Regions from separate parts of the Methylobacterium sp. D53M genome, predicted to be linked through region 3. Evidence: predicted binding sites of a transcription regulator. Region 3 holds the regulator's gene; each other region holds the start of a gene.

Region 1 (10,205 bases), on a different contig from region 3:
CGGAGCACCGGACGCTGATCGTGTCCGATCTCCACCTGGAGAAGGGCTCGTCCTACGCGGCCCGCTCCGGCCAGTTCCTGCCGCCCTACGACACCCGGGAGACGCTCGCCTGCCTGCACGAGGCGGTGGTGCGGCACGATCCGGCCCGGGTGGTGGCGCTGGGCGATTCCTTCCACGACGCGCGCGGTCCCGAGCGCATGGAGCCGGGCGACCGCGCCTTGGTGGCGGCCCTGCAGGAGGGCCGGGACTGGGTCTGGATCGCCGGCAACCACGACGCGGCCGTGAACGAAGGCGTCGGCGGCCGCTACGCGGACGCGCTGACGCTCGGCGGCCTCGTCCTGCGCCACGAGCCGAGCCCGGAGCCCGTGCCCGGCGAGATCGCCGGCCATCTCCATCCCTGCGGGAAGGTGGCGATGCGCGGGCGGGCGGTGCGCCGCCGCTGCTTCGTCACGGACGGTACCCGCCTCGTCATGCCGGCCTTCGGCGCCTACGCCGGCGGCCTGAACGTCCGCGACCGGGCGATCGAGAGCCTGTTCCCCGACGGCTTCACCGCCCATCTCCTCGGGGACGGGCGGGTCTTCGCCATCGGCCGAGCGCAGCTCGCCCGGGACTGAGTCGCCCGATCAGGCCGTCTTCATGAACCGGATCACGCTCTCCGACAGGCTCGTCGAGTGGCCGGCGAGGCTCTCGGCGATGCCCTGGACCGTCTGGGCGAGCTGACCGGTGGCGTTGGCGGCCTCGGAGACGCCGCCGATATTACCCGCCATCTCGTGGGTCGAGACCGCCTGCTCCTCGACGGCGCTCGCCATCGCCAGGGTGAGCTTGGACAGTTCGTCCACCGCGGCCGTGATCATCTCGATGGCGCCGACCGCCTCGCCGGTCGCGCTCTGGATCGCCGAGACCTGCTGCGTGATCTCGCCGGTCGCCTTGGCGGTCTGCTCGGCGAGCGCCTTCACCTCGGAGGCCACCACGGCGAAGCCGCGCCCGGCGGCGCCCGCGCGGGCCGCCTCGATCGTGGCGTTCAGGGCGAGCAGGTTGGTCTGGTCGGCGATCGACTTGATCATGCCCACCACCGCATCGACCTTGCGGGCGTTCTCGGCGAGCTGGCGCATGGTCGCGTCGGTGGTCCCCGCCTGGGCGGCGATCTGCTGCGCGCGCTCCGAGACCCGCCCGACCTGGCCGGAGATCTCCTGGATCGCGCCGTTCATCTGCTCGGAGTTCGACGCGACCGACGACGCCTTGTGGCGCGCGGATTCGGCCGACTGCATCAGGCCCACGGCCGAGCTCTGCATTTCCTGGATGGCGGAGCCGACGGCCTCGACGACCCGCTTGACGTCGGTCTCCATGTTCACCTGCGCGGTGACGACCGCCCAGGTCAGCATCGGGCCGAGGTACTGCCCCTTCTCGTCGTTCACGGCCGTGACCCGCAGGTTGAGGGTCTCGGGCCCGACCTTGATCTTGGTGCTGTGCGGCAGCCGGCTCGCGTCGGCCAGCATGGTGCGCTGGTGGCTGGGGTTCTTGTGGAAGATGTCGAACGAGCGGCCGAGCATGTCGTCGACCTTCACCGGCAGGTGCTGGTCGATCGTGCCGAGCGTCTTGCGCGACGTAGCGTTCATGTAGTCGATCTTGAAGTTGTCCTTCAGATCGGCCGTCATGACCGCCACCGGAACGTTGTCGATCATCGTCAGGAGCCGGTTGATCTCCTTCTTCTTCGCCGAGATGTCCGCGGCGAACTTGACGACCTTGATCGGCTTGCCGCGCGCGTCGAGGACAGGATTGTACGTCGCCTCGAGCCAGACCGAGTCGCCCTCCTTGTCGAGGCGCAGGAACTCGCCCGTGACGTACTGGCCGTCCTTCAGCTTGCTCCAGAACGCCGCGTAGTCGGCGGACTCGGCGTAGCTCTTGTCCACGAAGATGCGGTGATGGCGGTTCTGGACGTCGCTGAGGCCGTATTTCATCAATCGCAGGAAGTTCTCGTTCGCGTGAAGGACCGTTCCGTCCATCGAGAACTCGATGATCGCCAGCGAGCGGTCGAGCGCGTCGATCTTGGCCTGGGCTTCATTGAAAACAGTGCGATTGAACATGGTACGGCTCGCGTTCCCCCGGCGTGGGGTGTAGCCTCACAGCGTTAATGAATCCCTTATTCTGGCATTCGTCCAGTTTAAGAGTTGCCTGACGGAAATCGAATGCTTGGAGCGCCGCGCCGTCTGTGCGTCCGTAACCGGATCGATGCCATCGTCGAGATTGCATCTAGATGTAAACTTAGTCAGTGCCGAACCGTACTTGCGAATATCAGAACCAGCCGCGCATGCGAAAGTATACGATCGGCGCGACCGCGCTGATGAGGATCAGGCCGAGCGCGTAGGGATATCCGAGCGCCCAATCCAGCTCGGGCATGTGCTTGAAATTCATGCCGTAGATCGACGCGATCAGCGTCGGCGGGACGCCGACCACCGAGACGACGGTGAGGACGCGGAAGACGTTGTTCTGCTCGATGGTGATCAGGCCGAGGGCCGCGTCGAGCAGGAACTGCACGTTCTCGGCGAGCCGCGTCTCGAACTCGTCGAGGGATTCGATGTCCCGCTTGATCGTCTCGAAGCGCGCATCCTCCGGCAGGCCGAGGCTGTCGCAGGCCGCGGCGACGAACGGGATGATCCGTTCGAGCCCGAGCAGGCTCGACCGGATCTTGCCCAGAACCTTCCCGCGGTTGCTGATGCCGCGCAGGATCCGGCGCAGGGCGAGGTCGCGGCGCCGGGGCGGCGGGCTCTCCAGGCGCCGCCGCTCGGCACCGCGGACGTCGAAGTCGAAGATGCGGGTCGAGAGCGTGTCGAGTTCGGAGCCCATATCCTCGAGGGCGTCGGCGAGGCTGTCGACCAGTTCCTCCAGCACGACGAGGAAGATCTCGCTCGGCGTCGTGCTGCCGTCGCCGTCGGCGATACGCTTCGCGGATGCCTCGAAGGCGCGCAGGTCGTGGAAGCGGATCGTGACGAGGTGATCCTTGGTCAGCAGGAAGCCCAGCGGCTTCAGCTGCGACGCGCTCTGCTCGAACGTGATCATCGGGGTCGAGAGCGAGAGGCCGCCCTTCACCCGGCGCAGGCGGCTCGACGTCTCGACTTCCGAGAGCGCCGCCCGCGACGGCACCCGCAGTCCAGTCGCGGCCTCGACCGCCGCGGCCTCCTCCGGCGTGGGGTCGTTCAGGTCGAGCCACACGGTGTCGCGCGCGATCGGGCTGCCGGGTCGCAGCGCCACCGGGCCTTCGGGTCCGTGCAGGCTCAGCATGAGAGCGCGTTATCCATGAGGGGGAACGGGGCCGCCGGCGCGTCATCGCACCGTCGCGCGGGGGTGCGACAGCCTTGACTCGGAACCCGCCCGCGCCTATCTCGCGGCCGTCTTTGGCACTCGCCGAGACAGAGTGCTAACAGTCGAGTTTGCGAGCGGTCCCGCCGGCCGCATCAACGCCAACTCAAGACCTGAAGCAAGAGGGCAGCTCATGAAGTTCCGTCCGCTGCACGACCGCGTGGTCGTCCGTCGCATCGAGAGCGAAGAGAAGACCAAGGGCGGCATCATCATCCCGGACACCGCCAAGGAGAAGCCGCAGGAGGGCGAGGTCGTCGCCGTCGGGCCCGGCGCCCGCGACGAGCAGGGCCGCGTCAACGCGCTCGACGTCAAGGCCGGCGACCGCGTCCTGTTCGGCAAGTGGTCCGGCACCGAGGTCAAGATCGACGGTCAGGACCTCCTGATCATGAAGGAATCCGACATCATGGGCGTCGTCGCCCTCTGATCGGATCACCCGTCACCGCCCTTTGAGGCCGTCCCGGACTCGGGGTTCAATCACTAGCTAAGAGGCACACAATGGCAGCGAAAGACGTTCGTTTCTCCGCCGACGCCCGCGATAAGATGCTGCGCGGCGTCGACATCCTCGCCGACGCGGTGAAGGTGACGCTCGGCCCGAAGGGCCGCAACGTCGTGATCGAGAAGAGCTTCGGCGCCCCGCGCATCACCAAGGACGGTGTGACGGTCGCCAAGGAGATCGAGCTCGCCGACAAGTTCGAGAACATGGGCGCCCAGATGGTGCGCGAAGTGGCCTCGAAGACCAACGACATCGCGGGTGACGGCACCACCACCGCGACCGTGCTGGCCCAGGCCATCGTCCGCGAGGGCGCCAAGTACGTCGCCGCCGGCATCAACCCGATGGACCTGAAGCGCGGCATCGACCTCGCCACCCAGGCGGCCGTCAAGGACATCACCTCGCGCGCCAAGAAGGTCTCGACCTCCGACGAGGTCGCCCAGGTCGGCACGATCTCCGCCAACGGCGACAAGGAGATCGGCGAGATGATCGCCCACGCCATGCAGAAGGTGGGCAACGAGGGCGTGATCACGGTCGAGGAGGCCAAGACGGCCGAGACCGAGCTCGACGTTGTCGAGGGCATGCAGTTCGACCGCGGCTACCTCTCCCCGTACTTCATCACGAACGCGGAGAAGATGGTCGCCGAGCTCGAGGACCCCTACATCCTCATCCACGAGAAGAAGCTCTCGTCGCTCCAGGCCATGCTGCCGGTGCTCGAGGCCGTCGTTCAGACCGGCAAGCCGCTCCTGATCATCGCCGAGGACATCGAGGGCGAGGCTCTGGCCACCCTCGTCGTCAACAAGCTCCGCGGCGGCCTCAAGGTCGCGGCCGTCAAGGCGCCGGGCTTCGGTGACCGCCGGAAGGCGATGCTCGAGGACATCGCGATCCTGACCAAGGGCCAGATGATCGCCGAGGACCTCGGCATCAAGCTCGAGAACGTGACGCTCCCCATGCTCGGCCGCGCCAAGCGCGTGCGCATCGAGAAGGAGAACACCACGATCATCGACGGCGTCGGCGAGAAGTCCGACATCGAGGGCCGCATCTCGCAGATCAAGGCGCAGATCGAGGAGACCACCTCGGACTACGACCGTGAGAAGCTGCAGGAGCGCCTGGCCAAGCTCGCGGGCGGCGTCGCGGTGATCCGCGTCGGCGGCGCGACCGAGGTCGAGGTGAAGGAGAAGAAGGACCGCGTCGACGACGCCCTCAACGCCACCCGCGCGGCGGTCGAGGAAGGCATCGTCCCGGGCGGCGGCACCGCGCTGCTGCGCGCCAAGAAGGCGGTCGCCGAGCTGAAGTCCGAGATCCCGGACGTGCAGGCCGGCATCAAGATCGTCCTGAAGGCGCTCGAGGCCCCGCTCCGCCAGATCGCCCAGAACGCGGGCGTGGAAGGCTCGATCGTGGTCGGCAAGATCACCGACAACACCTCCTCGGAGACCTTCGGCTTCAACGCCCAGACCGAAGAGTACGTCGACATGATCCAGTCGGGCATCGTCGACCCGGCCAAGGTGGTGCGCACCGCCCTGCAGGACGCGGCCTCGGTCGCCGGCCTGCTGGTGACCACTGAGGCGATGGTCGCCGACGCGCCGAAGAAGGACAGCCCTGCTCCGGCCATGCCGGGCGGCGGCATGGGCGGCATGGACTTCTAAGTCCGAGCCATCCGCTGAGACGAAGGAAGGGGGTCGCCGCGAGGCGGCCCCTTTTCTCTTGGCGCCGGCCTGCCGCGGTGGCCCGCGGGGCGCGGGCCGGTCAGAGGCCGCGACGCGACGCTTCGGCCGCGAGACGCGCCCGCACGGTGGCGATCAAGGAGTGCCGGACGCGCTCCGTCGCCTGGAACGGGATATCGAAGTTCAGGCTGTGGTAGATCAGGGACCGGATGCTGTCCTGATCGGGATCGTCCGCGCCTGACTCGATGAAGTCGAGGATCCAGGCATGGATCGCCGCGTGATCGGACGTGTCGGGATCCGTGGCGAGGACCAAGTGGCCGCCGTGAATCCAGTCATCGCGCAGGGTCGCGGACACATCGTCCGATGCAGGCATGACCTCACCTCGCGGCTCTGCCCGGTGCGGCCGGGACGATAGAGTATCCGCGCGCGCCGATCCCGTTCTCCATCAGCGGCCGCGGAGCTTCGACGCCGCGTCACCCGTACGTCGGCGCCGCGCCCGGCCGCGATGTGGCGCGGCGGTCCGGGCGGTGGGCGATCAACAAAAAACGGGACGGCTCGCGCCGTCCCGTTCAGGGGCCTAATTATCGGCCAAGGAAGATCGAAGCCAGTCGCTGGAGCAGGCCCCGCGGTGCGGGCGGAGGCTCGCTCTGCCCAGGACCGTCCCCGATCTAAGCGTTGGCGGCGAAGGGGTGCTGCGCCGAGTTGCGCTGCTCGGTGACCGTCGAAGCCTTCGGCTCGCCGTTCACGGCGCGCTGGATCGACAGCTTGGTGGCCTCGTAGTTGTACTTCTGGATCTTGGCGTCGTCGGCCGCCTCCCAGTGGATGAACACGCCGACCAGGATGTACAGGTCGTCGGCCTCGTCCGCCGGGATGATGCCCTCGGCCACCGCGTCCTGCACGGCCTTGGCAACGCCGTGCTGGGCCGGGCCGAACATCTGGACGGCCTGACGGGCGTCGTTGATGGTGACCTTGTTGAACATCAGGGTGTTCGGCTTGCACGGCAGGTTCGGCGCGATGACCGCGAGCAGGCTGGTGAAGCCGTGCTTGTTGTTCACGAGGCCGTTGCAGAAAGCCGTCTCGGCCGGCGAACCGCGCGGTCCGATGATGAGGTCGATGTGGGCGACCTCGTTGCCGTCGCCGACGAGCGCTTCGCCGACCTGAACCTTGGTGATCTTCGCCATTCGGTGTCTCTCCCTGGATTCCGAAATAGAGCCGCGCGCCGGGCGGTGCCGCGGCCGGGAAGCCATCCTTGTTATCGGCGCCCGACCATGCCGGCCGAGCCGGTTGGGCCGAGCCGGTTGGGCCGGACAGCGCGGCGGACCCTACAGCGGGCCCCTGCGGCTCACAACCCGCGCAAGGCCCTGACACGAAGGAATTTCCATCCGCCCGGCGCTATGGACACCGGATCGTGCACGCGGCTCAGGCCAGCCGGGCGCCGGCGCCCGCGAGCGCGTCCCAGAACAGCGTCGCGACGGTGAAATCCGCGCTCGTGCCGGGATTGATCGACCGCGCCTTCAGCGACGCGTCGAGGGCCAGCAGCGCGTCGACCGGCCGCGCGGCGAGATCGATCCCGGCGAGTGCCGCCTCGACGTCCCGGCGGACGCCCTCGGCCGCGGCCGCGCCGTGCTTGCGCGCGACGTGGCTGTCCGGGACGGCGCGCAGGAAGGCGAGGTGGATCGCGGTCGTGCACCAGGTCGGGTCGAGCCCGGCGGCGCGGGCCTCGCGCAGGGCGGCGAGCCCGATCGCCGGCACGTCCGCGAAACCCGTGACGTAGGCGCGGGCGATCCGGTCCCGGTCGGCGGCCTCCGCCATGGCGTCGCGCAGGGCGCCGGGCGCCGCCTCGGCGACGTCGTGCCGAGGAGCTTGGCCGAGGCCGCCCGGATTCGCGCGGCGGATGCCCGCGAAGACGGCCTCCGAATCCGCGCCGTCCAGCGTGTCGAGCACCGCCGCGACGGTCCGGTCCTCCTCGGCCGCGACCGCGAGCGGCGCGCAGAGCAGCAGGATGCCGAGATTGGTGTTCTGGCCCACCGCCGCCACCGTGGCGGCGACGCCGTCGCGGACCCGCGCTCCGACGCCCGCGCCCGGGCGGGCCAGGGGCGGGGCCGAGACGTCGGCGCTCGTGACGAAATCCGCCAGCACCATGCGGTGGCCGGGCGCGTAGGCGTGGACGTTGCCGGGCTTGAGGGCGTCGAGCTCCGCGAGGCAGGCCGCCCGGTAGAGCGTGCCGATCAGCGCCGCGTCGAGGCCGGTCCCGCTCATGCCACCACGAGCCGGGGGCGGCTGGCGCCGCGGGCCGCGGCGAGGAAGCCGCGCACCACCGCGGCGGCGATGTCGGCCTCGCACACGGTCTGGAGCCCCGACCAGGCCGGCATGGAATTGACCTCGAGGACCGAGAACCCGCCCTCCCCGTCCTCGACGAGGTCGACGCCGGAATAGTCGACGCCGACCGCGGCGGCCGCCGCCTCGGCCAGCTCGGCGGCGGCGCGCGGCATCGCCCAGGGCAGCGGCCGGCCGCCCCTGTGGACATTGGTGATCCAGCCGTCGCCCTCGCGGATCATGCCGGCGATCGCCCGTCCGTCGCAGACGAACACCCGGTAGTCGCGCCACAGGCCGTCCCTGCGCGGCACGTAGCGCTGGAGGTAGTAGACCCGGGCCACCGTCTCCTCGTCGGGCAGGTCCTCCGGGCGCTCGATCAGGGCGAGCCCCTCCCCCTGCGAGCCGAACAGCGGCTTCAGGACCAGCGGCGCGCCCGGCCGCGCCTCGGCGGCGACCAGGGCCGCGGCCGCCTCGCGCTTCGAGAACACCCAGGTCGCCGGGGTCGGCAGGCCGGCCCGGTCGATCAGCAGCGAGGTCGCCGCCTTGTCGACCGAGCGCTCGATCGCGGTCGGCGCGTTCCAGACGGTGACCCCCGCGGCGACCAGGGCGTGCAGAACGCCGAGCCGCATCGTCGTCGCCTCGAAGGTGCCGCCCGCGATGGTCCGCATCAGCACGCCGTCCGGCAGCGCGTCAGCGAAGCCCGGCACGCGCAGCGGCTCGCCGCCGCCCGTGACCACGGCCACGTCGGCGAGGGAGAACAGCACCGGCTCCACGCCGCTCGCGCGCAGGGCCGCGAGCAGGCGGTTCTTGTGCCAGGTGCCGTTATCGGCCGCGAGCCCGATGCGCATGGGGGTCCTGATGGGGTCCTGATCGTCACGGGGCCGCCCGCCTCCGGGGCGGCCCGAGGTTCTGTCGCTCGGTGGAGCGGACTGGGGACCCCGCCGCGCGGGAGGGGCGCCCCGCATGCCCTCAGGCGAAGGACGCGTCGACCAGCGTCGGCTCCAGGCGGCCGCCGCGGTAGGTCGCGCCGGAGCGCACCGACGTGACGATCGCCTCGGCCGGCGAGAACAGGGCGCCGTCGATCTTGTAGAAGTCGCCGTTCACCCGCGCGAAGATGTCGGCGAAGGGCGCGCCGTGGTCGCTCGAGGTCGTGGAGGGCAATTGCTCGGCGAGCTGCTTCGCGTCGGCATCGTCGGCGTCCACGAAGAGCTGGACCCGGCCGCCGTAGATGATCGCGTCGTTGGTCCGGCCCATCGCCTTGATGAAGTCCGGGTGCGGCGGCGACAGCGGCGCCGAGCCGATCCCGTCCACGATGGCGTGCAGGTCGAAGCCGACCGTGTGGGCCTTGTGGAGGGCGACTTCCAGGACGCGGGCCACGACCTGCGTGGAGCCGGCGAGGCTCTGGGTCGGCGCGAAGATGAAGGTCAGGTCTTCGGGCTTGAGGCCGGAGGCCTCCGCGACCTTGGCGACGACGCTCTCGGGCGGTCCGCCGGCCGCTTCCAGCACGAGGGCGGTCTTGGTGGCGGAATCGCGGAAGCCGAGTTCCTGGTACAGCTCCTCGACGGCCGCAACCGCGCGGCCCGGGCCCGAGCCGAGGGCGAAGAAGCCGGAATCTCCGGTCTCGTCGGCGAGGCTCCAGCCCGCGTACTGGCTGCCGAGGCAGGCGAGCACCGGGTCGGCGGAATGGACCGTCACCGAGTACGGCCAGGACGCGATCGGCCCGCTCGGCGCGATCGTGACGGTGCCGAGGCCGCCGAGGCAGATCTCGGCGATGCGCCGCCCGGCCTCGATCGAGCCCCGCGCCTGCGCGCCGGCATCGACCATGCGGGCGCCGCCGGCGGCCTGCGACACGGACAGCCGCAGGGTCGCGGCGTCGGCCACGAGCCGCTCGACCAGGGGGCCGGAGAGCGCGTTGATGCTGGGATAGGACGGGCTGGCACTCATGACGGGGCTTCCTCGGGGTGTGTTTTCTTCGCCGCGCAGACGGCCCGCAGGTGTGCCGTCCGCGTTTCCAACAGGGCGAGCACCTCCGCCCGGTCCGCGCCTTCGGCCAGCACCGTGCAGAGCGGCGCGTCGCGGCGGACCGCCGAGCCGGGGCACGGGCGGTCGCGCACGCAGTCCGGCCAATCGAGGTCCGGCACAGGCGCAAGCTCACGGTCCGCGTAACAGATCTGCGCGGCCGCCGCACCCGCCGGATGCGGGCCGGGCTCCGGCATCGTGCCGAGGCAGGCCGCGATGTGGGCCGCGAGCAGCGGCGTCCCGCGCCGGTCGAGGACGTCGAGGGTCGCGCCGGGCCTCGGGTTGATCTCCGTGAGCCACCACTCGGGCCCGTCGACCAGCAGGTCGGCGCTGGCGAGGCCGCGCAGGCCGGTCGCGGC
Region 2 (10,205 bases), on a different contig from region 3:
GGGTCAGACGGTCCGCGACCACCTCGGTGAAGCGGCGCCGGACCGGCCGGGCGGGATTGCCGACGACGATCGTGTAGGGCTCGACGTCGCGGGTGACGATGGCGCCCGCCCCCACCACCGCGCCGGTGCCGATCGTGCGCCCGGGCAGGACGACCGCGCCGTGGCCGATCCAGACATCGTGGCCGATCGCCACCGGGCTCGCCCGGCGCCGGTCGAAGAAGGCGGGCTCGTCCGATTCCTCCGGCCAGTAGGCGCGCGCCCGGTAGGTGAAGTGCGCCTGCGACGCCCGCTCCATCGGGTGGTTGCCGGGATTGATCCGCACGCTGGCGGCGATCGAGCAGAACTTGCCGATCGCGGTGTAGATCACCTCGCCGTCCTCACCGATGTAGGAATAGTCGTCGAGGGTCGTCTCGGTGAGGCGGGTGCGGGCGCCGACCTCGGTGTAGCGGCCGAGGCGGCTGTCGACGACCCGGGCGCTCGGATCGAGGGCGGGTTCGAGGCCGAGGGGGCGGTCAACCACGGGTCTCTCCGAAGGGCAGGCGCGCCAGGAGCCGGAACGGCCCCGACCCGTCCTGGGTCAGGAGGCTGACGGCGTCGATCCGCAGGGGCTCCGGTCCCGCGGCGGCGTAGGCCTCGGACAGGCGCCGGTGCCAGAGGTCGCGCTCCGCCTCCGGCAGGGCGTCGGTCAGGGTCATGTGGAAGCGGAAGGCCTCGAACACGTAGGGGTAGCCCCAGCGGTCGAGGAGCGCGCGGCCGCGCGGGTCGAGGCGCTCCGGCCGGCGCTTGGCGCGCTCGGCCTCCGTGAGCGGTGCCCGGAACGGGTCGAGGGCGGCGACGCACTCGGCGGCGAGGAGCCCGAGTTCCGGCGGGGGTGCCTCCGGCACCAGGGCGAGGAACGGCCCGAGGGCGGCGACCCGGAGCGGCCCCACCGCCACCGGCGGGTGCGCGGCCGCGAGGGCGCGGGCGGCGGCGACGAGGTCGGCCTCCCCAGTGCCCGGGGCGAGGCGCAGCGGCGCCTTGAGGGTGGCGTGGAACCCGTAGACCCGCGCGCCCGCCGTGACCGCCGCGAGATCACCGAGCCCCTCCGGATGCGGGACCGGCAGCCCGGTGACGTTGTCGGTGCCGAGGACGGAGCGGCCGAAGGCTTCGAGGCGCGAAGCCCGGGCGGGCAGCCAGTAGAGGGCGTAGCGGCGCGACACGTCAGGGTCTCCGATCGCCGGGCGGTCAGGCCGTCGGCGCGTAGGTGCGCGCGTCGGCGGCCCGCCGGGGGCGCACGTCCATGGCATTGCCCCGCCACACGATGGCGCTCCGCATCCAGGCGCCGACCCAGATCGCCGGGATCAGGGCGTCGCGCGCCAGGAAGGCGGCCAGCGTGCGGGGCGAGCGGTGCCAGCCCGCGCGGGCCGCGAGCCGGTGCTCGGCGGCATAGCACAGGGTGGCGAGGCCGGCAGCGCCCGCCAGGCCCGCGAGGCTTCCGGCCCAGAGGGCGACGAGGAGCGCCGGCAGCAGGACGCCGCTGCCGATCTCGGGGGCGAAGAACAGCGGGAAGGTCACGCGGCGCAGGCGCGCCCAGCGCAGCTGCCGCGACCAGACCTCCCGGAAGCCGCGCGGGCCGAGCGGCTGCTCGAACGGGCTCGCCACGAGGTGGACCCGCTTGCCCGCGGCGCGCACGAGCTTGGTGGCGGCCGCGTCCTCGGCGATCTCGGCCGCCAGTGCCTGGAGGCCGCCCTGCGCCTCCAGGAAGGGCTTGTGCCAGAGCATGCTCTTGCCCTGCGCGAAGCCCAGCCCGAACGCCTCGGCGGCGTATTGCCAGCGCGCCTGCAGGGTGTTCAGGAAGGCGCACTCCACCTCCGCCATGAAGCTGCCCGGGCGGGCGCCGGCCGGGGTGGAGCAGACGAGGCCGGTATCGGCGCGCCACGCCGCCTGGAGCCGCTGGAGGTAGTCCGGCGGCATGGCGACGTTGGAATCGGCGAGCACCACCCAGTCGTGGGCGGCGGCGCGCCAGCCGCGCAGGCAGTTGTTGAGCTTCGGGTTCGCGCTGACGCGCTCGTCGCCGAGGATCAGGCGGGCCGGCACGTGCGGGTGGGCCTCGATCAGGCGCTCCACCATCGGGACGATCGGGTCGGCCGGGTCGGCCACGCAGAAGATCAGCTCGTAGGACGGGTAGTCGAGGCAGAAGCTGCGGAGGAGCATCTCCTCGCTGTAGGCCTCGACCCCGCGCAGGGGGCGGACCAGGGAGACGGGCGCGCCGTCCGGGAACCGCGACGGGCCGTGGTCCCGGCCGAGGCGCCGGGCCGCGACGGCGATGCTGCCGATCTGGACGACGGCCAGGAGCGCGCCGAGGGACAGGGCCGGCACCGTGGCGTCAATCATGCGGATCCCTCGTGCGATCGGGCGAGCGGTCCGGTCCGCTAGCGGCCGGACCGCGTCAGGCGTGTGACAGCGCCGCCCGACGCTCTCGGACACGCTCGCCGACGCGCGGCGTCGCAGGCCGTCACCCAACCGTCACCGCGCGGTTTTAATCCCCGCTCACCACGAAAGATTCCGCGCGAGGGTTCATGTCCGATACCGCCGTGATGCCGTCGGGGGCGGTGGGAGGCCGGAAGGCGGGCGGCCCGCGCCTCGACCACGGGATGCATCTCGGCGGGGTGGTGGCGTTCCTGCTCGTCCTCGTGGCGGGCCTGGGCTACGCGGTGGTGAGCCTCGTCGCGGACATGAACGCGGTCGGGGAGGCGCCCCTGGCCTACGGCGCCTTCGCGCTGCTCGGCCTCGCCCTGCTGATCGCCCTCGCCTTCGAGTTCGTGAACGGCTTCCACGACACGGCCAACGCGGTCGCCACGGTGATCTACACCCACTCGATGCCGCCGCTCGTCGCGGTGATCTGGTCGGGCGTGTTCAACTTCCTCGGCGTGATGCTGTCCTCGGGCGCGGTGGCCTACGCGATCGTCACGCTGCTGCCGGTCGAGCTGATCCTCAACGTCGGCTCGCACGCGGGCTACGCGATGATCTTCGCGCTGCTGCTGGCGGCCATCATCTGGAACCTCGGGACCTGGGCGTTCGGGCTGCCGAACTCGTCGTCCCACGCGCTGATCGGCTCGGTGCTCGGCGTCGGCCTCGCCAACCAGCTGATGAACGGCGGCGACGGCACTGCTGGCGTCGACTGGACCCAGGCGCTCAACGTGTTCAAGGCGCTGCTGTTCTCCCCGGTCTGCGGCTTCGTGCTCGCGGCGCTGCTGCTGCTCGCCCTGAAGGTCACGGTCCGCCGCAGGGACCTCTACGAGGCGCCCGCGGGCGAGGCGCCGCCGCCCCCGTGGATCCGCGGCCTGCTGATCCTCACCTGCACGCTGGTCTCGTTCTTCCACGGCGGCAATGACGGGCAGAAGGGCATGGGCCTGATCATGCTGATCCTGATCGGCGCCGCCCCCACCGCCTACGCGCTCAACCGCACCATGGCGGACGACACGACGCCCGCCTTCGTGCAGGCCTCGACGGCGGCGAGCGCGGTGTTCGCCGCCCGCGCCCCCGGCGCGGCGGTGCCGGACGCCGCCGCCGCGCGCCGGACCGTGACGGAGGCGCTCAAGACCAAGGCGCTGAACACGCCGCCCGTCTACGCGGCGCTGGCGGCGCTCTCGGACGACATCGCCGCCAGCGTGAAGAATTACGGCGCGATCCGCACGGTGCCGGCCGCCCAGACCCAGAACCTGCGCAGCGACATGTACCTAGCCGCCGACGCGGTGCGCGTGCTGCCGGGCGCCGGGGCCGACTTCTCGGAGGCCGACAAGGCCGACCTGAAGCGCTACGCGGGCCTGCTCAACGACGGCACGCGCTACATCCCGGGCTGGGTCAAGGTCTGCGTCGCCCTGGCGTTAGGTCTCGGCACCATGGTCGGATGGAAGCGCATCGTCGTCACGGTGGGCGAGAAGATCGGCAAGACCCACCTGACCTACGCGCAGGGCGCCTCGGCCGAGATCGTCGCCGCCGGCACGATCGGGCTGGCCGAGCTCTACGGCCTGCCGGTCTCGACCACCCACATCCTGTCATCGGGCGTCGCCGGCACGATGGCGGCCAACGGCTCGGGCCTCCAGATGTCCACGGTGCGCAACATGGCGCTCGCCTGGATCCTGACCCTGCCGGCGGCGATCACCCTCGCGGCCGCTCTGTTCTACCTCCTGCGCCACCTGTTCTGACGCGGGTCCGGCCGGACGGGCCAGAGACCGCGCTCCGCCCCCCGACGAAGCGACCCGGTCTCCGGCCTCCCGCAGCGCGCCCCGGCGCTTCAGGAACTCGCCATCGCCCTCACGAAGGCCAGGCAGGTCCGGCGCGCCGCCGGACTGTCGATCGCCACGAAGGCCGAGACGAGGTCGGCCGCCTGGGTCATGGCCGCGTCGGGCCGGTCGGCATCCGGGTAGAAGCTCGCCACCGGCACGTCGAGGATGCCGGCGATGCGGCTCAGGGCGTCGCTCGTGCGCGCCGCCCCCGGGGACGGCGCGCGGTCCCGGGCCGGATCCGCGGAAGCGTCGGGCGCCATCGCTCAGGCCGCCTTGTGGCCGAGTTGGATCGCCCGGGCGATCTCCGAGCGCCGCGCGGCGTAGCCCGGGGCCACCATCGGGTAGTCGGCCGGCAGGCCGTACTTGGCCCGGTACCGCTCGGGGGTGAGGCCGTGCGCGGTGAGGTGGCGCTTCAGGGTCTGGTAGGACCGGCCGTCGATGAAGCTGATCAGGCCGTCCTGCTGGATCGAGGCATCGACCTGCGACTGGCTCAGCCCGACCCCGCCGAACTCCGACGGCGCGCAGCGGAGCACCGCGATCGCCGTGTGCACTTGGTCGATCAGCGCCGGCAGCGCCGTGACCTCGATCGCGTTGCGCGAGACGTAGGCCGCGACGATCGCGCCGACCTTCTCCAGCATGAAGGTTGAACGGTGGTCGGTGAGGTGGTCCATCTGAGACATCGCTGTTCGAGGGCGTCCCGATCCGCATGCCCCGTCTCCGGCGGGCCCGCTCGCGCGGGCTTTGCGGGACGAAACCGAGGCGACGGGCCAGCCGAGGGATTTCTACCTCAAGTTGATTTTACTCCGTTTCTTGAGGTTGCAGATAATATACAATATGAGCGGCCGGCGGTTTGTCCGGTAGCGCGAGGTTTTTTGCTCCGCCGCGCAACCGGCGGCATTCCCGCCATGGTTACTGATACGTTCACTGATTTCGGTCGCTGAGACCGGCGTCTGAACCGGATATCGGCATCGGCCGATCCCGGCGGCGCGCAACCTCGGGGCCCCCGGCGCCGATCCGGGACCGCTCGGTCGCGGTGGTCGCGCGCCTGACCGATCCCGCCCGCGCGGCATGCGGCCACGCCCGTCTCGCCCCGCTCCGGGGCCAGGCGCGACCCGCCGCCCCGGCCGCGCCGGGGCGGCGGTCCATGTCACGCCGCGCGGTCGCTCCGGCGCAGGCTCGCCGGCATGGCGAAGAGCGCGAGCCCGGCGGCGACGAGGCAGAGCACGCCGATCCCGTAGAGCGCGGGCGTCGTCGAGCCGGTGAGATCCTTCACCCAGCCGACCATCACCGGGCTGACGATGCCGCCGAACTGCCCGAGCGTGTTGATCAGCGCGATCCCGCCCGCCGCGCCGACGCCGGTGACGAGCTTGGCCGGCAGGGTCCAGAAGGTCGGGATCGACGCGACGATGCCGGCCCCCAGCAGCGCCAGGGCGAACATCAGCGGCACGATGTGCTTGTCGAACAGGCCGGCGCCGAAGAAGCCGAGCGCGGCCGCGATGGCGAGGCCGGCGACGAATTTCGGCCGCTCGCCCGAGGCGTCGGACAGGCGCCCGATCACCACCATGCTGATCGCCCCGCAGATGTAGGGGATCGCCGTCAGGAAGCCCACCGAGGCCGCCTGCCCACCGCTCGCGGTCTTGATCAGGTCCGGCCCCCAGAAGTTCAGGCCGTACGAGCCGATCTGGAGCAGGAAGTAGATCAGCGCGATCATCAGGAAGCCGGGCTGCTTGATCGCCCCGATCAGCGAGTGGTCGCCGATGTCCCGGTTGTGGTGTGCGATCCGGCTCGACAGGAGCGCCTTCTCGGGCTCAGACAGCCAGCGGGCATCGGCGATCCGGTCGTCGAGGCGCGTCAGCACGAGCATTCCGAGCACGAGGCAGGGCAGGCCGCCGGCCAGGAACAGCCATTGCCAGCCGGCGAGGCCGCCGACGCCGTTGAGGCCGCCGAGGATCAGGCCCGCCACCGGCGCCCCGAAGATCCCCGAGAAGGCCGAGGCCACGAACATGAACGAGGTGATGCGGCCGCGATGCGAGGCCGGGAACCAGATGGTCAGGTAATAGAGGATGCCCGGCGCGAAGCCCGCCTCCATGGCGCCGATCAGGAAGCGCAGGGCGTAGAAGTGCCACTCGCTGCGGATGAAGATCATCAGCGCGGTGGCGATGCCCCAGGAGATCATGATCCGGGCGATCCAGCGCCGCGCCCCGACCCGGTAGAGGAACAGGTTCGAGGGCACCTCGAAGATCACGTAGCCGACGACGAACATGCTCGCGCCGAGCCCGTAGGCGACGTTGCTGAAGCCGAGGTCGCTCTGGAGCTGGAACTTGGCGAAGCTGATGTTGATGCGGTCGAAGAACGCGAACATGTAGCAGATCATGATCAGCGGCATGAGCCGCCACGCGACCTTGCGGACGACGCCGGTCTCCGTCACCGCGCCGGCCTCGGCGGCGGCCGGCGACCCGGACAGGGCTGCGGTCATGGTTTCCTCCGTGGTGTGTTCTTGAGGGACGTGTCGTGCGCGGTGCCGCCTTCGGGCGGGCGGCTTCCCGCGAAGTCAGGTTCGGGCGCAGCTCACGGCACACGACGGCGACGCCGCTTTCGCCGGACGAGGCGCGGGTCCCCTCTCCCAAGCGGGAGAGGGACAGGGTGAGGGATCAGGTCTGTCCGGATGAGAAGCGTCCTGCCGGCGCGTCGACGGTGTGCCGCATCCGGAGAGTTCTCATCCCTCACCCCGACCCTCTCCCGGACGGGAGAGGGAGCGCGTCGCGTCCAACGCGTGGGGCGGGCCATTGTGAGCCCGCCCCTCCCCGTCTCCGGCTCAGGCCGCCCGGGCGGGGGCCGGATGCAGGTCGCAGGGCCGTCCGGCCTTGGCGACCTGGCCGGGCACGTCGTGGCCGACGAGGCGCGGCAGGTCCCGCGACAGGCCGATCAGCGCCGGGAGGTCGAGGCCCGTCGGCAGGCCCATCTCGTGGGCCATGCTGACGAGATCCTCGGTGCAGATGTTGCCGGTGGCACCGGGCGCGAACGGGCAGCCGCCCAGGCCGCCGAGCGCCGCATCGAAGCGCCGGGCGCCCGCGTCGTAGGCCGCCAGCACGTTGGCGAGGCCGAGGCCGCGCGTGTTGTGGAAGTGGAGCGTCAGGCGCCCGGGACCGACCAGGGGCAGGACCCGCGCGACGAGGCGGCTCACCTGCCGGGGATTGGCCATGCCGGTCGTGTCGGCCAGCGTCACCCCGTCGACGCCCAGCGACAGGTAGCGCTCCACCTGCGCGACGACCCTGTCGGCCGGCTGGTCGCCCTCGAACGGGCAGCCGAAGGCGGTCGCCACCGTGGCGTTGGTGCTGAGCGGGGCGCCGCGCACCGAATCCATGATCCGCGCGAAGCCGGCGATCGAGTCGGCCGGGCTCATGCCCATGTTGGCGCGGTTGTGGGTCTCACTCACCGAGGCGACGAGGTTGATCTCGTCGACCCTGGCGGCGAGCGCCCGCTCGGCGCCCTTCGGGTTCGGCACCAGGGCGACGTAGACGGTCCCGGACCGGCGCCGGATCCCGGAGAAGACCTCGGCCGCGTCGGCGAGCGCCGGCACCGCCTTCGGCGAGACGAAGGACGAGACCTCGATCCGGCTGAAGCCGGCCGCCGCCAGGGCGTCGATCAGGCGGATCTTCTCCGCCGTCGGCACGAAGACCGGCTCGATCTGGAAGCCGTCGCGGGTCGCGACCTCCTGGACGATCAGCGCGTCGCCGCTCATGCCACGGCTCCCTTCTCGCGCAGCGCGGCGATGCGCGCCGGGTCGAGACCGAGCTCGGCGAGCACGGAATCGGTGTGGGCGCCGAGGGCCGGCCCCTGCCAGCGGACCTCGCCGGGCGTGTCGGAGAGCTTCGGGACGATGCCGGGCATCTTCACCGCGGTCCCGCCGGGCAGCTCCGCCTGCAGGATCATGTCGCGCGCCTGATAATGCGGGTCGGCCACGATGTCGGCCACCGAGTAGATGCGGCCGGCCGGCACGTCGGCGGCGTCGAGGGCGGCGAGCGCCTCCTCGACCGTCTGCGTCTTCGACCAGTCGGCGATGGTGCCGTCCAGCATGGCGGATTGCCTGGAGCGTCCCTCGTTGTTGCGCAGCGCCGGGTCGTCCGCGAGGTCGGGACGGCCGATCGCCGTCATCAGGCGGCGGAAGATCGGGTCGCTGTTGCCGGCGATGACCACGTAGCCGCCGTCCCGGGTCGGATAGGTGTTCGACGGGGTGATGCCCGGCAGCGCGCCGCCGGTGCGGGTGCGGACCTCACCGAGCAGGTCGTACTCGGGGACGAGGCTCTCCATGACGTTGAACACGCTCTCGACGAGCGAGACGTCGATGACCTGACCGGCGCCCTGCCCGGTCTTGACCCGCAGCAGGGCCATCAGCGCGCCGATGACGCCGTGGAGCGAGGCCAGGGTGTCGCCGATGCTGACGCCGACCCGGGCCGGCGGGGCCTCCGGGCTGCCGGTGGTGAAGCGGATGCCGCCCATCGACTCGCCGATGGCGCCGAAGCCGGGCCGGTCGCGGTAGGGGCCGGTCTGGCCGTAGCCCGAGATCCGGACCATCACGAGCTTCGGGTTGAGGGCGGAGAGCACGTCCCAGCCGAGGCCGAGCTTCTCCAGGCCGCCGGGACGGAAGTTCTCGACCACCACGTCGGCGCTCGCGGCGAGCTGCTTGACGATGTCGAGCCCCTCGGGCGACTTCAGATTGACGGCGATCGACTTCTTGTTGCGCGACTGCAGGTACCACCAGAGCGAGGTGCCCTCGTGCATCTTGCGCCACTTCCGGAGGGGATCGCCCTCACCCGGGGGCTCGACCTTGATGACCTCGGCGCCGAACTCGGCCATCAGCCGCGTCGCGAAGGGCGCGGCGATCAGCTGACCGAGCTCGAGAACGCGGATACCGCTGAGCGGACCGGACACGGCTTTCCTCCATCGTTTGTTGCCCCGGAGATAGGGCTCTTCCGGTAGCCAAGTCCAAACGCCATGCACCACCGTGCGTTCGCCGCAGGAGAACGCACGCTCAGCGACCGGCGGCCCGGAGATGCTCCAGCAGGAGGGCGGCCGCCGGCGACAGGGCGCCCGGGCGGACCACGAGGCGCAGCGTGCGCACGGCCCAGGGATCGGTGAGCGGCACCGCGGCGAGCCGCATCGGCGGCCCGAGCAGGGCGTAGACGCGCTCCGGCACGGTCCCGAGGCCCAGCCCGACCTGCGCCATGCGGCAGATCGCGTCGAAGCTCGGGACGTGCATGCGCAGCCGCAGCGGCCGGCCGAGGCGCCGGGCCTCGTCGCGCAGGGCGGCGTAGATCGAGCTCTCCGCGTGCAGCCCGACATGGTCGTAGTCGAGTGTGTCGGCCAGCGCGACGGCGCCGCGGCCGCTCAGGGGATGTCCGGCCGGCATCACCAGGACGAGGCGGTCGCTCCGGTACGGGTAGGCGGTGAGGCTGCGGGTGTCGGTGTTGTCGGCGCAGAGGCCGAGATCGGCGAACCCCTCCTCGACGCCGGCGACGACGCCGCCGCTCGGCCGCTCCTCCAGGTCCACCCGGATCCCGTCCTGCGCCGCCAGGAAGGCCTGCAGGTCCTCGGGCAGGAACTCCACGATGGCCGAGAGGTTGGCGAGCACCCGCACGAATCCGCGCACGCCCCGGGCGTGCTCGGCGAGTTCCAGGGCGATCTGCTCGGCGCTCGCCAGCATCCGGCGCGTGTGGTGCAGCAGGGTCTCACCCGCCGGGGTGAGCCGCATGCCGCGCGGCTCGCGGGTGAGCAGGGTGCAGCCCAGCGCGTGCTCCAGCTCGGCGAGGCGCTTGCTCACCGCCGAGGGCGCGATCGCCGCCCGGCGGGCCGCGCCGTTCAGGGTCCCCTCCGCGCAGATGGCCGCGAACAGCCGGAGCGTCTTCAGGTCGAGGCGGCTCAGGGTCGCGGCCGCGG
Region 3 (10,205 bases):
GCTCGGCGGCCGCGGCGACGGCCGCCTCGTCCGCCACGGCGAGGCGCAGGGCGCGGTCACGGCGGTGTTCGATCTGCCCCTCGACCATCCGGCGCGCCGGATCGCGGCCGAGGCCGAGATCGACACCGAGGGCGACCTGATCCTGCGCCGGACCCAGATGGCGGACGGCCGGACCCGCGCCTTCGTCAACGACCAGCCGGTAGGCGTGCAGGTCCTGCGGGCGATCGGCGCGGCCCTCGTGGAGATCCACGGTCAGCACGATGACCGGGCGCTGGCCGACCCCGCCTCGCACCGGGCGATCCTCGATGCCTTCGGCGGCCTCCAGACCCAGCTCGCGAAGGTCGCCGCCGCGTCGCGGACCGTGCGGCATGCCCGCACCGAACTCGCCGAGCACCGCGCCCGCGTGGAGGCGGCCCGCAAGGAATCCGACTTCCTGCGCCACGCCGTGGAGGAGCTCGCCGCACTGGCGCCGCTCGCCGGTGAGGAGGCCCAGCTCGCCGAGCGCCGCACGATCATGCAGCAATCCGAGAAGGTCGCGCGCGAGCTCAACGAGGCGCTCGAGGCCGTCGGCGGCCCCCATTCCGGCGTGCCGCACCTCTCGGCCGCCCTGCGCAAGCTGGAGCGGCGCGCCGCGCAGCTGCCGGCCCTGGTGGACCCGTGCGTGAACGTCCTCGACGCCGCGATGGTCGCCCTCGACGAAGCCCGCGCGGTCCTCGAGGCGGCGGTGGCCGAGACGGAGTTCGATCCCCGCGACCTGGAGCGCGTCGAGGAGCGGCTCTTCGCCCTGCGCGCCGCGTCCCGCAAGTACGACGTCGCGGCCGACGACCTCGCCGCCCTGGCGGAGCGCTACGCCGGCGACGTGGCGGCGATCGATGCCGGCGAGGCGGCTCTGGCCGGACTGGAGCAGGCGCTCGCGACGGCGGAGGCCGCCTACGCCGAGGCGGCCGAGAAGCTCAGCGCCGGGCGGCGCCGGGCGGCCAAGCAGCTCGACGCGGCCGTGAAGGCCGAGCTGCCGCCGCTCAAGCTGGAGCGCGCCCGCTTCATCACCGAGATCGCCACGGACCCGGATTCCCGCGACCCGGCCGGCACCGACCGGGTCGAGTTCTGGGCCCAGACCAATCCCGGGACCAAGCCCGGCCCGATGATGAAGGTCGCCTCGGGCGGCGAGCTGTCGCGCTTCATGCTGGCGCTGAAGGTCGTGCTGGCCGACAAGGGCTCGGCCCCGACGCTCATCTTCGACGAGATCGATACCGGCGTGGGCGGCGCGGTGGCGGATGCCATCGGGATGCGGCTCGCCCGGCTGGCGGCGACCGTGCAGGTGGTCGCGGTCACCCACGCGCCCCAGGTCGCCGCGCGGGCGGAGACGCATTTCCTGATCGCCAAGGCCCCCGTGAAAGGGGCCGGCCGCGTCGCCACGCGGGTCGCGAGCCTGCCGGTCGCCGAGCGCCGCGAGGAGATCGCCCGGATGCTGGCGGGCGCCACCGTCACCGACGAGGCCAGGGCGGCGGCCGCGCGACTCCTCCAGGGTGCCGACGCGTGAACCGGCGTCAACCTTAACCGTTGGTTGAAGGTAATAATTCGTTAACTATTCATCGTGAGAATGCTGTCATCCCGGTACCGCGGCAGGGTTGGGCGGTCGAAGGGCGGGAGGAGCCATGAAGCCGTCAGTCGTCGACTCCGATGGGTCTCTGCCCGCGGGACAGCCCCTGAAGCGGGCGGTCGACACCCGCCAGCTCGGCCTCACGCTCCGCACGGTCTACGAGGGCAGCGTCGACACGCAGCCGATCACCGACACGCATGTCGAGCTGCTCCTGCGCCTGCGCCAGAAGGAGCGGGAGCTGCGCCGGGCGGTCTGACCCGGGGCGGCGGCCTCACCAGCGGCGCGCCCCCGGCCGGCGACGGTACTCGGCCGCACGAATCAGCGTCAGCACGCGGTCGAGACTCACCAGCAGCTCCGCCTCCTCGACGCGCGCCGCGGAGGCCGCATCCGGGTCGGGGCTGAATTTCTGCCGGGCCTGCGCCAGCGCGAGCGCCCGCTCCACGGCCTCCCGCTCGGCGTGCAGGGCCAGCCAGGCCGGATCGGATTCCGTCGCCGCATCCACCTCGTCGCCGCCCACGATCCGCCCGTCCTTCTGCTGCCGGCTGCCGCTCCTGGCGGAGAGGAACGCGCGAGAGGCCGGAACCGTGCCGCGCCCGGCCGACGCGCGGTGTCGTCCCCCGTGTCCTCCCCCCGTCATCCCCCGTGTCATCCCGGTGTCATCTACTTGTCGTAACCGCCCGGCCATCGGGCGGCCGGCGCTGGGTCTCTTCGGAAGATCGGCCGCAGGGCTCTGCCGCGGGCACGGGCCCGCCGGCGGGGCAGCGCAGGCTCTAGCCCGACGGCAACGGAGATTCCTTTGAGACCCTTCGCTTACGCGCTCGCCGTCGGCCTCGCGACGGTTCAGCTGGCGTCCGCGGCGCTCGCCGCCGATATCACCGGCGCCGGCGCCACCTTCCCGTTCCCGGTCTACTCGAAGTGGGCCGAGGCCTATCGCAAGGAGACCGGCTCGGGCCTCAACTACCAGTCGATCGGATCCGGCGGCGGCATCAAGCAGATCCAGGCCAAGACGGTCGATTTCGGCGCCACCGACGCGCCCCTGAAGCCCGAGCAGCTGGCCAAGGACGGCCTCGTCCAGTTCCCGACCGTGATGGGCGGCGTCGTGCCGGTGGTGAACATCCCCGGGATCGAGCCCGGCAAGCTGAAGCTCACCGGCGACGTGCTGGCCGACATCTACGCCGGCAAGATCGCGAAGTGGAGCGATCCGCGCATCGCCAAGCTCAATGACGGGCTGAAGCTGCCCGACGCCAACATCACCCCGGTCTACCGCTCCGACGCGTCGGGCACGACCAACATCTTCACCACCTACCTGTCCCAGGTCTCCGAGCCCTGGAAGAAGGAGTACGGCGCGGCCACGACGATCTCCTGGCCGGTCGGTCAGGGCGGCAAGGGCAACGAGGGCGTGACCGCCACCGTCAAGCAGGTTCCGAACGCAATCGGCTACGTCGAGTCGGCCTACGCCAAGCAGAACAAGCTCTCCTACGCCCTGCTGCAGAACAAGGCCGGCCAGTACCCGCAGCCCGACGACAAGGCGTTCCAGGCCGCGGCGGCGAGCGCCGACTGGAAGGCGACCCCGGGCTTCGGCATCTCGCTGACCAACCAGCCGGGCGAGGCGGCCTGGCCGATCACGGCGGCGACCTTCATCCTGGTCCACAAGGACGCCGCCGACCCGGCCAAGTCCGCCGCCGTGCTCAAGTTCTTCGACTGGGCCTACAAGAACGGCGACACGCTCGCCACCGACCTCGACTACGTCCCGCTGCCGGACAACGTCGTCGAACTGATCCACCAGGAGTGGAGGGACGTGAAGGGCAAGGACGGCAAGCCTGTCCTCAACATGTGAGCGTGGCGGGGAGGGGGTGAGAACCTCCTCCCTCGCTTCCGGGAACGCACCGCGCTACCACGCCCCCCTTCGCAGAGAACCGCGGATGCCCGCTTTGACCGAATCGATCGCCCTCGGCCGAACCCGTTCCGCGACCGCGCGGAAGGCGCCGAGCCGGAGCCTCGACACGCTGTTCCGGACCTGCTCGTACGGCGCGGCCCTGCTGGTGCTGCTCGTGCTCGCCGGCATCCTCGGCTCGATCCTGTACGGCGGCTGGCCCGCCTTCCGCGAGTTCGGCTTCGGCTTCCTGACCTCCAGCGCCTGGAACGTCGGGACCGAGCAGTACGGCGCCCTGGTCGCGGTGATCGGGACCGTCGCCTCCGCCTTCCTGGCCCTGCTGATCGGCGTGCCCGTCTCGCTGGGCATCGCGGTCTACCTCACCCAGCTCTGCCCGGGCTGGGCCCGCAAGCCGGTCGCCATGACGATCGAGCTGCTCGCGGCCGTGCCGAGCATCATCTACGGCATGTGGGGCCTGTTCGTGTTCGCGCCGCTCTTCGCGCGCTACATCCAGATCCCGGTCTCGAACCTCGTGGAGGGCATGCCGATCGTCGGCACGCTGTTCTACGCCCGGGTGCCGTCGGGCGTCGGCGTCTTCACCGCCGGGATCATCCTGGCGATCATGATCGTGCCGTTCATCGCCTCGATCGCCCGGGACATGCTCGACCAGATCCCGACCGTGCTGCGCGAGAGCGCCTACGGCATCGGCTGCACCACCTGGGAGGTCGTGCGCCACGTGCTGGTGCCCCAGGCGGCCGTCTCGATCATCGGCGCGATCATGCTCGGCCTCGGCCGGGCGCTCGGCGAGACGATGGCGGTGACCTTCGTGGTCGGCAACGCCAACCGGCTCTCGGCCTCGATCTTCGACCCGAGCTCGACCATCGCGTCGCGCATCGCCAACGAGTTCAACGAGGCGGACGGCCTCCAGCTGAACGCGCTGATGGCGCTGGGCTGCATCCTGTTCGTGATCACCTTCGTGGTGCTCATCATCGCCCGGCTGCTGACGCGCCGCGTCCAGTCCGCCTGAGGAGCGCGCGCGATGGTTTCCTCCAGCACGATCGCCCCGGCCGCCCAGCGCCGCCCCGGCCGCGTCCGCCAGGGACGCCGCGTCGCCGACCGGACCCTGCGCGTCGCCTGCACCGCCGCGACGGTGGTCGGCGCCCTGGTCCTCGGCTCGATCCTGGTGATGCTGATCGTCCAGGGCGTGCGCGGCTTCACGCCGACCCTGTTCACCAACCCGACCCCGGGCCCGGGCTCCGAGGGCGGCGGCATCGCCAACGCCATCCTGGGCAGCCTCGTTCTGACCGGGATCGGCATCCTCATCGCGACGCCGGTCGGCGTCATGGCCGGGACCTTCCTGGCCGAGTACGGGCGCGGCTCGAAGCTGGCCGCCCTGATCCGCTTCCTCAACGACGTCCTGCTCTCGGCGCCGTCGATCCTGATCGGCCTGTTCGTCTACACGCTGATGGTGCGGCCGATGGGCACCTACTCGGGCTGGGCCGGCGGCGTGGCGCTGGCGATCATCGCCGTGCCGGTGATCGTGCGCACCACCGAGGACATGCTGCGCCTCGTGCCCGGCACCCTGCGGGAGGCCGGCGCGGCGCTCGGCGCGCCGCCCTCGACGGTGATCATGAGCGTGACCTGGCGGGCGGCCTCGGCCGGCATCGTCACCGGCATCATCCTGGCCCTCGCCCGCATCGCCGGCGAGACCGCGCCGCTGCTGTTCACCGCGCTCAACAACAATTCCTGGTTCTCGGCCAACCTGATGGGCGGCGTCGCGAACCTGCCGGTGATGATCTACCAGTTCGCCCTCTCGCCCTACCCGAACTGGCAGGGCCTGGCCTGGGCGGGCGCGCTCCTGATCACCACCACCATCCTGGCGCTGTCGATCATCGCGCGCCTCGTGATCAAGCCGCAGGCCTCGCGCTGAGCCCCCTTTCGAGGACACGACGATGAACGCCGCCTCCGCGATCCCCACGGTCGAGCTGAACCGCAACCGCGCCGAAGAGGGCGGCCCCGTGCGGATCGCCGTCAAGGACCTGAACTTCTACTACGGCAGCTTCCACGGGCTTAAGGACGTCAACCTCAACTTCCACGACCGGCAGGTGACGGCGCTGATCGGCCCTTCCGGCTGCGGCAAGTCCACCCTGCTGCGCTGCTTCAACCGGATCTACAGCCTCTACCCGGAGCAGCGCGCGGAGGGCGAGATCCTGCTCGACGGCGAGAACATCCTCAGCCCCTCCGTCGACCTGAACGAGCTGCGCTCGCGCATCGGCATGGTGTTCCAGAAGCCGACGCCGTTCCCGATGTCGATCTACGACAACGTGGCCTTCGGCCTGCGCCTCTACGAGAAGCTGCCGAAATCCGAGCTCGACGGCCGGATCGAGGAATCCCTGCGCAAGGCCGCCCTCTGGGACGAGGTGAAGGACAAGCTCCGGCAGCCCGGGACCGGCCTGTCGGGCGGCCAGCAGCAGCGCCTGTGCATCGCCCGGACGGTGGCGCAGAAGCCGGAGGTGATCCTGTTCGACGAGCCGACCTCGGCCCTCGACCCGATCTCCACCGGCCGCATCGAGGAGCTGATCGAGCAGCTGCGCGACGAGTTCACCATCGTGATCGTCACGCACAACATGCAGCAGGCGGCGCGCATCTCGCAGTTCACCGCCTTCATGTATCTGGGGCAGCTCGTCGAGTTCGGTCCGACCAACCGGATGTTCATGAACCCGACGGAACGCCGCACGCAGGACTACATCACCGGCCGCTTCGGCTAGTCTGCCGGGCCGCTCCGGTCCCGGGACCGCCGCTCGCGTCTCCGGCGCGCCGGCGGGTCCCGCAAGCCTCCCGGAGGGCCGTCCCCGGGACCCCATCGAAGGATCCGCCATGCCCGGCCATATCGTCACCTCCTACGACACCGACCTGGAGAACCTGCGTCGCTCGATCTCGGAGATGGGCGGCGTCGCCGAGAAGATGACCGCGGAGGCGACCGACGCCCTCGTGCGCCGGGACGACACGCTCGCCCAGGCGGTGATCCTCGCCGACAAGCGCCTCGACGCGCTGCAGCGGGACATCGAGGAGCGCGCCGTGCTGCTGATCGCCCGGCGCCAGCCCCTGGCGATCGACCTGCGCGAGACCATCTCGGCGATCCGCGTCTCCGGCGATCTGGAGCGGATCGGCGACCTCGCCAAGAACGTCGCCAAGCGCGTGGTGGCGATCTCCGACCAGGCGCCGGCCCAGAAGATCGTGCTCGGCGTGCGCCACATGAGCGACCTCGCCGAGGGTCAGCTGAAGGACGTGCTCGACGCCTACGGGAGCCGCGACGTCCAGGCGGCCCACGACGTCTGGGAGCGCGACGGCGAGATCGACGCCCTGTACAATTCCCTGTTCCGCGAGCTCCTGACCTACATGATGGAGGATCCGCGCAACATCTCGTTCTGCACGCATCTCCTGTTCTGCGCGAAGAACGTAGAGCGCATCGGTGACCACACCACCAACATCGCCGAGACGATCCACTACCTCGCCACGGGCGAGACGCTGGCGGGTGACCGGCCGAAGAACGACGCGTCGAACTACGCGACCGTGGACGGCGTGCAGGCGCCGTGAGGCGCCGACCCCGGCGCCTTCCTGTGGGCGCGGCCGGGGTCACTCTCCGTGCGGGTTGAGGCGGGGCGGCGCCTCCTGCACCATCCGGGGACCGCCCGCAGAACGAGTCTTCGAACGTGAGCATGCAAGTCCTGATCGTCGAGGACGAGGAGGCCCTGAGCACGCTGCTCCGCTACAACCTGGAGGCCGAGGGCTTCCTGGTGGATTCGGCGGCGCGCGGCGACGACGCCGAGCTGCTCCTGGCGGAGCGGATCCCGGACCTCGTCCTGCTCGACTGGATGCTGCCCGGCCTCTCGGGGATCGAGCTGTGCCGCCGGATCCGGGCGCGCCGGGAGACCGAGCGCCTGCCGGTGATCATGCTCACCGCCCGGGGCGAGGAGGGCGACCGCGTCCGCGGTCTCGGCACGGGCGCCGACGACTACATCGTCAAGCCGTTCTCGGTCCCGGAGCTGCTCGCCCGGATCCGCGCGCTCCTGCGCCGGGCCAAGCCAGCCCACGTCTCGGACCGGCTGGCGGCCGGCGACCTGGAACTCGACCGCACCGGCCACCGCGTCCGCCGCGGCGGCGAGGAGCTGCATCTGGGCCCCACGGAGTTCCGGCTCCTGGAATTCCTGATGCTGGCGCCGGGCCGGGTCTTCTCCCGCGAGCAGCTCCTCGACGGGGTGTGGGGCCACGACGTCTACATCGACGAGCGCACCGTCGACGTCCATGTCGGGCGGCTGCGCAAGGCGCTGAACGGCCCGCGCCAGACCGACCCGATCCGCACGGTCCGCGGCTCCGGCTACGCCTTCGACGAGACCTTCTCGCTGGAGGCCTGAGGCGGCCTCACGGGCCGTCCGGATAGGACTTCGCTCCGGCGCACCGTCATCGCGAGCGCAGCGAAGCGACCCAGGGCGGCGGGACGCCGGTGCGCGCGGCGCTGCTGGGTTGCTTCGCTCCGCTCGCAAAGACGCTGGGACGGGCCCGCGAAGATTCGCGCGTCCCGGCCTCCAGGGACTCAGCGCGCCAGCGCCGCGCTCCGGCCCGAGGCGGCCGGCACCGCCTCCAGCGCCGCCAGGACCGTCCCCTCGGTGAGGATCTGCGGCAGCACCTGGGGCTCCCCCGTCCCGGTATAGAGCAGGTAGAGCGGGACGCCGCTGCGCCCGTGCTTCTCCAGGAGGCGGGTGATCTCGGGGTTCTGGTTGGTCCAGTCGCCCTTCATGTAGGTCACGCCGCGCTCGGCCATCGCGGCCCGCACGGCCTTCGTGTTGAGCGAGGTCGCCTCGTTGACCGCGCAGGTGATGCACCACGCGGCGGTCATGTCCACGAAGACGGGGCGGTGCGCGTCGACCAGGGCGTCGAGGCGCGCCTGCGTGAACGGCTCGATCCCGTCGGCGGCGGCCTGCGCGGCCGGCGCGGCGCGGTCCCGGGGCAGGGTGACGGCGAGGGCCCCGACGGCGATCAGCGCCAGCGCCGCGGCGGCCTGCGCGACCCGGCCGGCCCGCGGCGGGGCGGCGCGGCCGTGCTCCCAGGCCCAGGCGGCGAAGCCCACGAGGACGAGGCCGATCAGCGCCGCCAGCAGCCCGCGCGGGTCGACCTGCTGCGCCAGCACCCAGATCAGCCACGCCACGGTGGCGTAGACCGGGAAGGCCAGCACCTGCTTGAGGGTCTCCATCCAGGCGCCCGGCCGCGGCAGCGCCCGCAGGGCCGGCGGCCAGAGGGTCAGGAGCAGGAAGGGCAGGGCGAGGCCGAGGCCGAGGCTCGCGAAGACGGCGAGCGCCACGCCGGCGCTCTGGGTCAGCGCGAAGCCCACCGCCGAGCCCATGAACGGCGCCGTGCAGGGCGTCGCCACCAGGGTCGCGAGCACACCGGTGAAGAACGAGCCGCTCAGGCCGCCGCGCCGGGTGAGGCCGTCGCCGAGGCCGGCGAGCCGGCCGCCGACATGGACCGCGCCCGAGAGGCTCAGGCCCATCGCGAACAGCAGGTAGGCGAGCCCCGCCACGATGGCGGGCGACTGGAGCTGGAACCCCCAGCCGATCGCGGCCCCGCCGCTCTTCAGGCCGATCAGCGCGGCGGCGAGCGCCAGGAAGCTCGCCAGGACGCCGGCCGTGTAGGCGAGGCCGTGGAGCCGCAGCCGGGCCGGCCCCTCGCCCGCGTGCCGCACGAGGCTCAGCACCTTGATCGACAGGACCGGGAAGACGCAGGGCATCAGGTTGAGGATCAGGCCGCCGAGGAAGGCGAAGGCCGCGGCGGTCGCCAGCGTCAGCGCGTCGAAGTCGGCGGCGGCCGGCGCGGTCGCGGGCGGCGCGGTCGCGGCCGGCGCCGCGGCGGCCGGGAGGACCGGCTCGTCGCCGTACGCGAAGGCGAGCCGGTGGGTCCCGGCGGCGTCGACCGCCTCGACCGTCAGGACGCCGGGCAGCGCGGCGGGCACCGGGTCGGTCGGGCTGCTCCGGGCGAGAGTCAGGTGCAGGCCGGTCCCGTCGACGCTCATCACCTGCGCGGCGGCGTTGTCGATCGCCGTCTCGGCGTAGGGGAAGTACGCGGCGTTCCGGACCGCCTCGGGCTTGAGGCCGGCCGCGGCGAAATCGAGGCGCAGGGTGTCGCCCTGGCTCGACAGGCTCAGGGGCCAGAGCGCCGGCACGGGGAGCGCAGCGCGGGCGCGCGCGAACAGCGCGGCGTTGGCCGGGTCCGGCTCGGCCTTGCCGACCGGCAGGGTCAGGGCGAGATCGGCCGAGCCGGGCACGCACTCGGTCTCGCAGACGAGGTACGTCAGCTTGGCCTGGATCCGCACCGGGTCGGCCGGGTCGAGGCTCGGCGGCGGCGTCACCGGGACGAGGAGCGTGACCTCACCCTCGTAGCCGTAGTTCATGAGGGTCGCGATCGGGATTCGCTCCGGCGCCGGCCACCGGATCGCGCCGGCGCTGAAGCCGGCCGGCAGGGTCCAGGTCACCTCCGGGGGCAGACCGGAATCGCCCGGGTTGCGCCAGTAGACGTGCCAGCCGGGCTTGACCTGCATCCGCACCGCCAGCGTGAAGGGCTGCGCGCCGGCGACCGCGGCGGGCTCGGCCACGAGGCTCGCGCGCACGAGGTCCGCGGGCGTGCGGAACCCCTGTGCCGCGGCGGCCGAGAGGCCCGCGGCGACGGCCAGGATCAGGA

Evidence for each region. Region 3 encodes PhoB, which activates phosphate uptake and scavenging genes when phosphate is short. Its sites were predicted from a motif close to TGTCATNNANCTGTCAT; they were not measured.
Region 1: a site for PhoB is predicted at 3,320-3,336, ahead of ACLBYG_RS03085 (CorA family divalent cation transporter). Genes of this name have one in related genera too.
Region 2: a site for PhoB is predicted at 2,493-2,509, ahead of ACLBYG_RS20185 (inorganic phosphate transporter). Genes of this name have one in related genera too.

What each region holds. Positions count from the first base shown of each region.
Region 1 covers NZ_JBKFAL010000001.1:644,968-655,172, reverse strand. The annotation lists gene pdeM (ligase-associated DNA damage response endonuclease PdeM) at 1-614, shown strand, start outside; gene ACLBYG_RS03090 (methyl-accepting chemotaxis protein) at 624-2,084, opposite strand; gene ACLBYG_RS03085 (CorA family divalent cation transporter) at 2,293-3,279, opposite strand; gene groES (co-chaperone GroES) at 3,491-3,781, shown strand; gene groL (chaperonin GroEL) at 3,853-5,493, shown strand; gene ACLBYG_RS03070 (hypothetical protein) at 5,594-5,884, opposite strand; gene fae (5,6,7,8-tetrahydromethanopterin hydro-lyase) at 6,180-6,692, opposite strand; gene ACLBYG_RS03060 (triphosphoribosyl-dephospho-CoA synthase) at 6,931-7,770, opposite strand; gene ACLBYG_RS03055 (ATP-grasp domain-containing protein) at 7,767-8,675, opposite strand; gene mch (methenyltetrahydromethanopterin cyclohydrolase) at 8,797-9,771, opposite strand; gene ACLBYG_RS03045 (ATP-grasp domain-containing protein) at 9,768-10,205, opposite strand, start outside.
Region 2 covers NZ_JBKFAL010000015.1:120,422-130,626, reverse strand. The annotation lists gene ACLBYG_RS20200 (chloramphenicol acetyltransferase) at 1-520, opposite strand, end outside; gene ACLBYG_RS20195 (DUF1045 domain-containing protein) at 513-1,199, opposite strand; gene ACLBYG_RS20190 (ceramide glucosyltransferase) at 1,225-2,373, opposite strand; gene ACLBYG_RS20185 (inorganic phosphate transporter) at 2,559-4,187, shown strand; gene ACLBYG_RS20180 (hypothetical protein) at 4,277-4,528, opposite strand; gene ACLBYG_RS20175 (MucR family transcriptional regulator) at 4,532-4,939, opposite strand; gene ACLBYG_RS20170 (MFS transporter) at 5,416-6,744, opposite strand; gene ACLBYG_RS20165 (hydroxymethylglutaryl-CoA lyase) at 7,084-8,010, opposite strand; gene ACLBYG_RS20160 (CaiB/BaiF CoA transferase family protein) at 8,007-9,200, opposite strand; gene ACLBYG_RS20155 (LysR substrate-binding domain-containing protein) at 9,301-10,205, opposite strand, start outside.
Region 3 covers NZ_JBKFAL010000010.1:116,976-127,180, reverse strand. The annotation lists gene recN (DNA repair protein RecN) at 1-1,540, shown strand, start outside; gene ACLBYG_RS16320 (hypothetical protein) at 1,656-1,856, shown strand; gene ACLBYG_RS16315 (hypothetical protein) at 1,872-2,117, opposite strand; gene pstS (phosphate ABC transporter substrate-binding protein PstS) at 2,397-3,437, shown strand; gene pstC (phosphate ABC transporter permease subunit PstC) at 3,523-4,500, shown strand; gene pstA (phosphate ABC transporter permease PstA) at 4,513-5,403, shown strand; gene pstB (phosphate ABC transporter ATP-binding protein PstB) at 5,426-6,241, shown strand; gene phoU (phosphate signaling complex protein PhoU) at 6,351-7,070, shown strand; gene phoB (phosphate regulon transcriptional regulator PhoB) at 7,193-7,888, shown strand; gene ACLBYG_RS16280 (protein-disulfide reductase DsbD family protein) at 8,068-10,205, opposite strand, start outside.